2 regions of the Rhizobium sp. FG96 genome follow, and region 1 is predicted to be linked to the other one. Evidence: predicted binding sites of a transcription regulator. Region 1 holds the regulator's gene; the other holds the start of a gene.
What was found. The regulator LexA, encoded in region 1, represses DNA repair genes until DNA is damaged. The targets are predictions, from matches to a motif close to TGTTCNNNNTGTGTTCNG.
Positions count from the first base shown of each region.

Region 1 (5,063 bases):
GGTTGCCACGGCTATCGAGGATCTCGCGGGCGATGATATCGGTAATTGCAGTCATGGGTTTCTTCCTGCTCGGTGGGTGGATAAATCGTTTGAAATCGTCTTAGTCGAAGGCACGCAGATTGCAATGGCGTTTTCACAGCCGTTTTTGAGCCGCCTAACATGCCTTCGTTTCAGGCCACCTGCGTGGCCTATTACAAGATCATGTCAGCCTTTTGAATGTCAGGCCGACTTTGCGATCGCATCGAAGGCCAGAAGCTTTTCGAGAAGCCGCGGCATATCCTTCAGATAGACCATGTTAGGGCCATCCGACGGCGCATTGTCAGGATCTTGATGCGTCTCGACGAAGACGCCGGCAACGCCGACGGCGACGGCCGCACGCGCCAAGGTCTCGACGAATTCGCGCTGGCCGCCGGTAGATCCGCCCTGCCCGCCCGGCTGCTGCACGGAATGCGTGGCATCGAAGATCACAGGCGCGCCCATGGCCGCCATGATCGGCAGCGAGCGCATGTCGGAGACCAGCGTGTTGTAGCCGAAGGAAGCGCCGCGCTCGCAGAGCAGGATGTTCGGGTTGCCCGTCTCGTTCAGCTTGGCGAGAACATTCTTCATGTCCCAGGGCGCCAGGAACTGCCCCTTCTTGACGTTGACGGCGCGGCCGGTCTTGGCCGCAGCAACGAGAAGGTCGGTCTGGCGGGAGAGGAAGGCCGGGATTTGCAGGATGTCGACGACGGTTGCGACCTCTGCACACTGCTCCTCGGTATGGATATCGGTCAGAACCGGGAAGCCGAATTCTTTCTTCAGGTCAGAGAAGACTTCGAGCGACTTTTCGAGGCCGATGCCGCGCTGCGCCGAAAGCGAAGTGCGGTTCGCCTTGTCGAAGGAAGACTTGTAGACGAGGCCGATGCCGAGCTTCTTGCAGAGTTCGCTCAGAACACCGGCGATCATGAAGGCATGTTCGCGGCTTTCCATCTGACAGGGGCCAGCGATGATCGACAGCTTGCCGTCATTGGAAAAGGTAACGCGGCCAGCGCCTTCGCCGACGGCGACTTCTGCATTGGTGTTGCTCATTGGGTCTCCTCGAAGGCGAAGATCGCGCCTTGTCCCGGCGCCGGCTTCACCAATAGACGATTGTTCGTATTCACGTAGGTGATCCCGTTAGCAGCCAAATGCGCCGCTGTCACGGCCAGATCAGCGACCGCAAAGACGATTGCCCGCGCCCGCAGGCCGTTATCGGTGCCGAGCGGCTCGACATCGAAATAGGCCTCCATCCCTTCTTCGGAATAGATAGCGATCCGGACATTGCTGAGGGCGAAGGAAAGGCCGAAGGCGGCCTCACTGGGCGCCACGCCGCCGCTTGCCGTCTGCAGCAGCGACGCGAAGGCATCGGGTTCGTCTGCGCTCATTGCAATCTCGACGATGCCGAGAACGCCGTTGGCATGAGTCTCCAGCGCCTTGCGATCGGCCGGAAAGGCGTTGATCCGCTGGCAGGCGAAAAAGAAGACATCGGGCGCCCTGAGATCAGCGGCAAAGGCGAGCTTGAAGGCGCCGGTCGCCTGCGTTCCATCGGGCATGACGATAGGGCGCGAGAACTCCACCATGTCACCGCCGCTCAGCTGCGCGCCATCATAGGCGGCCTTGTCCGCATCGGCATCGTCAGTGCCGAAGACGACTGCCGAAAAGCCATCATCGCCGCAGCGGAAGCGGAAGGCCTGATCGCGGGCGATGAAGCTGTTGCCTTTCGCGGCAGCCACGTCGCACTCGCCCTGGCTCGCGATGCCGAGCGGCTCGAGATAGGTCTTGTCGGAGAGAAAGACGCAGGCATTCTCCGTTCCGAACGGATGACGGCCATTGGCGGCGACGGTGAAACCTAGACGGCCGAGTCGCTCGCGGGCGAAATCGATATGGGTGACGGGCAGTACCAGATGATCGAGCGGATGCGTCATGGCGGTTCCCTCCGATGAAGCCGGCAGAGATTTGCACGCCGCGCCGGGCAAAGCGCAAGCGCGGATAACCAATCCGGCAAAGAAACTTTCAAAAATGACGAAAAATGATGGGAAGTTTTACCAATATTTAGGCACTTGCGGAACACATATGGAACATATAGTGTCCGTTCTGGCTTTGTTTCACGAATCTGGGGAAAGACTTCGATGCTGACGCGCAAACAACAGGAGCTTCTCCTCTTCATTCACGAGCGGATGAAGGAGTCCGGCGTACCGCCGTCCTTCGATGAAATGAAGGATGCGCTCGACCTCGCCTCCAAGTCCGGGATCCATCGCCTGATCACGGCGCTCGAGGAGCGCGGCTTCATTCGCCGCCTACCGAACCGCGCCCGCGCACTCGAAGTCATCAAGCTGCCGGAGGCCTACAGCCCCAGCATCCAGCCGCGCCGCGGTTTCTCGCCGAGCGTCATCGAAGGCAGCCTCGGCAAGCCGCAACCCGTTGCGCCGCCGAAGCCGGCGAACGAAGACAATAGCAGCTCGATCTCGGTTCCCGTCATGGGCCGCATCGCCGCCGGTGTGCCGATTTCCGCGATCCAGCAGAATACCCACGACATCACCGTTCCCGCCGATATGCTCGGAAACGGTGAGCACTATGCGCTTGAAGTCAAGGGCGACTCGATGATCGAGGCCGGCATCTTCGACGGCGACACCGTCATCATCCGCAATACCAATACCGCCAATGCCGGCGATATCGTCGTCGCCCTTGTCGACGATGAAGAAGCAACGCTGAAGCGCTTCCGCCGCAAGGGCGCATCGATCGCGCTCGAAGCAGCCAACCCGGCCTACGAGACCCGCATCTTTGGACCTGATCGCGTCAAGGTTCAGGGCAAGCTTGTCGGCCTTATCCGCCGCTATCACTAACGGTGATCTCATCACCGTTAAAAGTGCCGCTGCGCCAATCATAGGCGCGGTGGCGGGTCCAGGGGCGGTCGAGATCCTCGAAGGATCCGGTGACCGCTGCAGCGCCTCCATCAAAGCGCAGTTCGACAGAGCCTGTCTTTCTTAAAGTAGCGCCGGTGAAGAGCAGCGCGCCAGAGCGGCAGCTTTCAAGCCGCAGGCGCACGGGTGTGACAACGATATCGGATGCATCGCAGGCGGGGCCGAGGTAAGCGGCATTGTCGATGACCGTCAGCACCGAGCCGTTTCCAAGCTTTGCCGTGCACCAGGCTTTCTTTGCGCAGGAAAACCGCTCTTCCCTGGCGTTCACCGCAATGGCGCTCTGCGCTTCCTGCTCTTGCGCTGGTGTCAGCTTTAGCCTTTCGCCTGGCGGCGCGGTGGGGACCGATGCTGATGTGATGAAGATCGGCTCGCGATGGCTGTCCAGCACTAGCGCCCGTTTCCACTGGTCGAAGATGAAACCCGGCGGGCGCTCGCGATTGGTAGCGATTGCACTGGAACCGACGATCCCCGCCATGCTGCCGTCCTCAGCAATGACGATCTTCGGTGGCGGCTTTTCCGGAAGCGTGACAACAGTCAGCGTCGATAGGACCATGATTGCCGTGCCTATATGCCTCAGCCGGGTGCGCAGCAGGGTCAATAACAGGAAGCCCGCGACCGCGGCCGGGAAATACCAGGCAGGCAATCGGCCGACGCCGATATCACCGCCCCAGGACGAGACGGTCTTGGCGATCGCGATCACTAGATCGAGACCGAAGCCGACCACCTGCCAGGCCCAGGCATCCAGCCCAAACGGCATCAAGAGCATTGCAAACAGCCCGGCCGGCATGATGACGAAGGAGATGACGGGCATGGCTGCGAGATTGGCAGGCAAGCCATAGGCCGTCAGCCGGTGAAAATGCTCGATCGAAAACAGTGCCGTCGAGAAGCCGCCGATGACGGAGGTGAGCAGGATGCCACCGAAAAAGCCGGCTGCGGCTGACATGAACCTGACGAGGCGCAATTTCGCAAATGGCTTGTCGCGCGCCGGCCGCTCCTTCCAGAGCGCATAGCCGGCGACCAGCGCCAGCGTCGCGGCAAAGGACATCTGAAAGCTCGGCCCCATGATTTCTGAGGGCGAGATGGCGATGATGATCAGTGCCGAGAGCGCCACATTGCGCAAACTGATCGACGGCCGGTCGAAGAACACCGCCGTCAGCATGATCGCCATCATGATGAAGGCGCGCTCGGCGGAAACTGCGAAGCCGGAAATCAGGAAATAGGCGGTGACGGCCGCAAGCGCTCCAGCGGCCGCGATCTTCTTGACCGGATAGGCCTGGGCGACAGACGGAAACAGGCTGAGCAGCGTGCGGAACCCAACGAAGAAGATGCCGGCAGACAGCGCCATGTTGAGGCCCGATATGGCGATGATATGCGCGAGGCCTGATTGCCGGAGTGCCTCCGTAGTTTCTGCCGAAATCGCCCGCCGCTCGTCGGTGACGAGCGCGGCTGCGAACGCGCCGGTATCGCCGGGCAAAATGCCCCTGATGCGATCGCCGATGCCGCTTCTCAGCCGGTAGAGCCACTCGAAGACGCTATCGGTCAGCGAATGCTCGTCTGCCGCCCCCGGCGTCACCGCCGTTGGCGCCCCATAGAAAAAGCCATTGGCGCCGACACGATCGAAATAGGATGAGAACGAGAAGTCGTTGAGACCGGGGAGCGCCGGGCCGGAGGGTGGCGTCAGCCGCGCCCTGCCCTTCACCCAGGTTCCCGTCTCGAATTCGGACTTGGCGCCGCGGGCGATGACAGTCACCCGGGCGGGCGGCCGTTTCACCACCGGGTTTTCGGTTGCGCGCAATGACAGCAGATAACGCCAGCCGCCGCGGCCGTCGCTTTCCCGGCGCTCGACCCGCCCGGTGAGCGTCGTCGTCACGGCGGAATCAAGAAGGACGGTCTCGGCTCTCCGGGTTTCGAATTGCGCAGTCGCGACGCCTGCCGCGACCAACGTCAATGCGGCGATCACGACGCGCATCCCCTCCCGCGCCCGATCGGTGAAGATCAGCAGAGTGAACAGTACCACCATGGAGAAAAGTGGCATGATCGGCGAGACGCTGGTGCCGGCCGCAAACCACGCCACGGCACCAAAGCCGAGCGCAACCGGCGCGAAGAGCATGCGTCCACCGTAGGCGA
Region 1 is NZ_JBMDIL010000021.1:56,496-61,558, forward strand. Features, by position in the region: gene eno (phosphopyruvate hydratase) at 1-55, opposite strand, end outside; gene kdsA (3-deoxy-8-phosphooctulonate synthase) at 220-1,065, opposite strand; gene ACODR6_RS30375 (VOC family protein) at 1,062-1,940, opposite strand; gene lexA (transcriptional repressor LexA) at 2,145-2,858, shown strand; gene ACODR6_RS30385 (ComEC/Rec2 family competence protein) at 2,839-5,063, opposite strand, start outside.

Region 2 (5,063 bases), on a different contig from region 1:
TGGTCTTCAGATAGTCCTTCGGAATGATCATGTCCGTGTCGATGTTGACGACGGGCAGGGGCGCGGCAACGCCGGTGAGCTTCACGAATTTATCCATGACCTAGGCTCCAAATTCAGCGGATGTACTTTCGTTGATCAGCATCTAGTCCAGTTTCCCGCCGAAATGAAGGAGAATCTTTCCAAAATGACGGCTGCGCGGCGTTTCACGCAGCCTGACCACTTTGCATAGGCGGCTATTTGGATGCTGCGTTGAGGCCCCATACGACGCCAAAGGGGTCGCGCAGCTGGCCGTAGCGATCGCCCCAGAACATCAGCTCGATCGGCATGACGACTTCGGCGCCGGCGGCCACTGCGCGGTTCCACCAGGCATCGATGTCGTCGATGACGAGCTGGATCGCAAAGCCTTCGTGACCCTTGAAGGGATGGCCGTATTCCGGATAGGCATCCGACAGCATCAGCGAGCTGCCGTTGATATAGAGATGCACATGCATCGTCCGGCCCTTCTCGTCGGCCGGCACGACATAGGCCTCTTCGGCGCCGAATGCCTTCTTGTAGAATTCTGCGGCCTTGAGCGCGCCGTCGACTGTCAGATACGGCAGCAGGCCATTCTTGACCGGCGGCATCTTGGCGGGTGCGGTTTCCATCGTGCTCATGTTCTTCCTCCGTCTCCTGATTTTGAAGGTCCGGCATCGAGGCCGTCCGCCTCAAGGACGTGAAGGTAGAGCGGGAGCCGACAGCTCCATAAAGAATTTTTCGTGAAGGCTTGGTGGCCGGTGCGATCAGAGATCGATGATCGTACCGCGGCCGTCGTTCCAGATGCGCATTTCGCGCTGCTGGGTCTGGGCCTTGGCGCGCACCGGAGCCGGTTTCATCTTCAGCGACAGGGCGCGTCCAACCATCAGCACGGTCAGGATGCCGCCGACGGCGAGCGTGACCGAGAAGGTAAACAGCGCAAGAGCCACAAACACGGTGACGCCTGCCAGCATGAGGAAGATGGAACGGATATTCTGCATAATTCTAGACCTCTCTTCGAAAGGAATGTGGTCCTTGATTTCCTTCTGTGCAAGGCAAGCGTGGCTTTTTGTTGTCTTGTCAGCCTTCACAAAGCTTGGCACACATTCGTGATGAGCCGAAATTCCCCCGCCCGTTCCCTTAGCCTGCGCCGCTCGGTGCTCAGCGTTCCCGCCATCAATGCCCGCGCATTGGAAAAGACCCATGTGCTCGATTGCGATGCCGTCATCTTCGATCTGGAGGATTCCGTCGCGCCGGAGAAGAAGGATGAGGCGCGGGCAAACCTGAAGGCGTTCTTCGCCGGCCCGGCGCTGGCGGGCAAGGAGAGGATCATCCGCATCAATGCCCTCTCCTCCGGCTTCGGCCCTGCCGATATGGAACTGGTGCGGGCTCTCGAGCCGGATGCGGTGCTGCTGCCGAAAGTGGACGAGCCGCAGGATGTGATGGCGATCAGCGACATGCTTGGCGATGCCGATGCCGCGGAAACGCTGCGGATTTGGGCGATGATCGAGACGCCGCGCGGCATCTTGAATTCGGCGGCGATCGCCGAGTTCGGGCGGACAGCCGGGTCGCGGCTCGATTGCTTTGTCGTGGGCTTGAACGACCTGCGCAAGGAAACCGGCGTTCTGCCGCAGCCGGGGCGCACCTATCTGGTGCCGTGGCTAATGCAGGTGATCCTGGCCGTCAGGGCCTATGGGCTCGATGCGATCGACAGCGTCTTCAACGATTTCAGGGATGCGGATGGCTTCGAGGCGGAATGCGCCCATGCCCGCGCCATGGGTTTCGATGGCAAGATGCTGATCCATCCGGCGCAGATCGAAAGTGCAAACCGGCATTTCGGGCCTGACGACGCCGCCATCCGCGAGGCCGAAGAGATTATCGCTGCCTTTGCCGATCCTGCGACTGAAGGTCTCAACGTCATCAATTCAAACGGCCGGATGATCGAGCGCCTGCATCTTGTCCAGGCGGAAAGTCTGGTTCATAAATCCCGCCGCATTGCTGAACGGAAATCATGACATGAAGCTCTACCGCCTTCTGACCGGCCAGGACGATGCCGCATTCTGCCACCGCGTAACCGATGCCCTCAACAAGGGCTGGTCGCTGCAGGGCTCTCCCTCGGTCACCTTCAATGCCGAGACCAAGCAGGTCATTGCGGCCCAGGCGATCGTCAAGGACGTCGAAGGCAAGGACTACCACCCGGATATGAAGCTCTCCGAGCAGTAAGATTTACCGGTCGGCCGCCTCTTCGGCGCTCGCCTCGATACGCTCCATGTCGTCATCGCTGAGGCCAAAATGGTGGCCGATTTCGTGGATGAGGACATGGGTGATGATATCGCCGAGCGTTTCGTCGTTCTCGGCCCAGTAATCCAGGATCGGGCGGCGATAGAGGCGGATGCGGTTCGGCAGTTCGCCGGTTTCCATCGTGAACCGTTCCGAAATGCCCCTGCCCTCGAAAAGGCCGAGCAGGTCGAATGGCGTTTCCAGCGCCATGTCCTCGAAAACGTCGTCGTCCGGGAAATCTTCGATCTCGATCGTCAGATTGGCGGTAAGCGAACGGAATTCATCCGGCAGGTGGCTGTAGGCCTCCATCGCCAAGGATTCAAATGTGCTGAGCGTCGGAGCATGGCGATCGCGCCAATCCTCGCTCTGGTCTATGCGGGCCATCAAAAACCCCTTTCTCTGCCGCCCATATAGAACCTTTGTGAAGGATTTTCGAGTGTGGAATCAATGGCAGGAATAAATTCACAACAAACGGCTGTTGACTCTTCCGGCAAGCTCTGGAATCCATAAGAACATAACAGGAACAATTCTGATCTGGAGTGAACGTCATGGCACAGACGGCCGTGACGCGCGAGCGGCTTTTTGCGCTCCGCGAAACCATTGCAAAGCTTGAAGGAAAACCGGTGCCGGCGCTTGCGGCAGCCGAACAGGAAGCGCTGGGTAAGGGAAATGCACCGCGAAAGAGGGATGAGACACCACGGTTTTCCTTTGGCATACCGGAGCTGGACGAGGCGCTCGAAGGTGGATTGCCGCTCGATGCACTGACAGAAATCCGCACGAAGATGTTTCTCGATGCTGGCAGCAGCAGCGGATTTGCGCTGGCGATCGCCGCAGCTTTGCAGCATCGGTCCGAGGAAAAAAATCCCGTCCTCTGGATCGCCGACAAGGTCAGTACGATCGAGGCAGGGGTGCCCTATGCCGTCGGGCTCAAGGATTTCGGATTGCGGCCGGAGCTTTTCCTGCATGCGAGCCCCAGAAAACTGGAGGATGCGCTCTGGCTTGCGGAAGCGGCGCTGGAAAGCGGCGCCTTCGTGACGACGATCCTGGAAATCCGCGGCAATCCGAAATCCTTCGGCCTTGCCGAGAGCCGGCGCTTTCATCTTCGGGCGAAATCGGCCGGCCGCTCCCTGCTGCTGCTGCGGCAATCAGGAGAGGAAGAGGCAAGCAGCGCACATTTCCGTTTTCTTGCCCGGCCCGCCCCTGCGCGGGAACGGACCCTGCCGGATGGTTCGATGCTGGGCGGTAGCATCGGCAATCCGGTCTTTCATCTCACCCTGGAGAAGAGCCGCAATCCGGCCCCCCTCTCCCTCTTCCTGGAGTGGAACCCCCATGACCGCCAGTTTCTCCCTGTCGAACAGCCAGTCGTCACTCGCTTTCCAGAGCAGCGGGCAGCGCATTCTGGCGCTGTACTTCCCGCATCTTTCGACCGACAGGATCGCCCGCAAGCGGTGGGGCCTCTCGTGGCGTTCGAAAGGGCGTCCTGAGGCCGCTCCGATCGTCTGCTCGGGTCGCTCCGACAACACAATGCGGCTGACGGCGCTGGACGAGAAGGCGGAAAAGCTCGGCCTCAAGAAGGGTCTCGGCGTCGCCGAAGCCCGCGCCATCCACCCGATCATCGATGTCGTGGAAGAAGATGCGCCAGCCGACAAACGCCTGCTCGAGGCCGTCGCCGACTGGTGTGACCGCTATACGCCGCTGGTCGCCCTTGACGGCAAGGACGGGCTCTTCCTCGACATAACAGGCTGCTCGCATCTCTTCGGCGGCGAGCGGGCGATGCTGAAGGATATCCTGTCTCGTCTTGCCGGCATGGGCTTCGATATCCGCGGCGCGATTTCCTCGTCACCGGGACTATCCTGGGCCGTCAGCCGTTTCGGCGAAGGCGGGGTGATTGCGGAGGACGAGGCGGAAGCGGTTCTCGAGCCCCTGCCGGTCATGGCGCTGCGGCTGGATGTATCGGTCATAGAGGCATTGCAGAAGCTCGGCCTGCGCTATGTCGGCGATCTTATGCAGGCGCCGCGCGCGCCGCTCACCCGCCGCTTTGGCGGCAGTGTGCTTTTGCGGCTCGATCAGGCATTGGGGCATGACGAAGAACCGGTCTCTCCCCGCCTGCCGGTCGCCAGCCTGTCGGCCGAACGGCGGCTTGTTGATCCCATTGCCGCCGAAGAAGAGATTATCGCTCTTGCCAGCCAGGTCGCCCATTGCCTGAAGCCCTCCTTTGAAACCCAAGGCGTCGGAGGCCGGGTCTTCGAGCTGGTCCTGTTCCGGGTGGATGGATGCGTCTTTCGAATTTCTGCGGGGGCGTCCCGGCCTTTGCGGGATCCGCAGCGCATTGCCGGTCTCTTTTCCGAACGCCTGACAGCAATCCATGAGGATATCGATGCGGGATACGGTTTCGAAATCCTGCGGATCAATGTTCTCCGGCATGAGAGCTTCCATAATGTTCAGGACGATTTCGAAGGGAATAGGCAATCACAGGTCTCGCTTGCCGTCTTCGTCGACAAGGTATCGGCCCGTCTCGGCGAGGAATGCCTGACCCGTTTCGAATTGCGCGAAAGCCATATCCCGGAGCGGGCGACCTTTGCCGTTCCGGCCATTCAAGTCCTCGACAGAGCGCCGGTGGAGGTAATGCCACCCGCGGCAAAGAGCGAGCGGCCTGCTCGCCTGCTTCCGGCACCTGAATTGATGGAAGCGTTTGCCGCCGAGGTTCCGGATGGCGCGCCAGCGCATTTCCGCTGGAGGCGCATTCGTCACCGTGTCCTGAAGAGTGAAGG
Region 2 is NZ_JBMDIL010000004.1:367,200-372,262, reverse strand. Features, by position in the region: gene leuD (3-isopropylmalate dehydratase small subunit) at 1-97, opposite strand, end outside; gene ACODR6_RS10260 (VOC family protein) at 234-653, opposite strand; gene ACODR6_RS10255 (hypothetical protein) at 780-1,013, opposite strand; gene ACODR6_RS10250 (HpcH/HpaI aldolase/citrate lyase family protein) at 1,125-2,027, shown strand; gene ACODR6_RS10245 (DUF1737 domain-containing protein) at 2,029-2,235, shown strand; gene ACODR6_RS10240 (metallopeptidase family protein) at 2,239-2,676, opposite strand; gene ACODR6_RS10235 (ImuA family protein) at 2,841-3,776, shown strand; gene ACODR6_RS10230 (Y-family DNA polymerase) at 3,817-5,063, shown strand, end outside.
Region 2: the regulator LexA is predicted to act here: its motif matches at 2,801-2,818, upstream of ACODR6_RS10235 (ImuA family protein).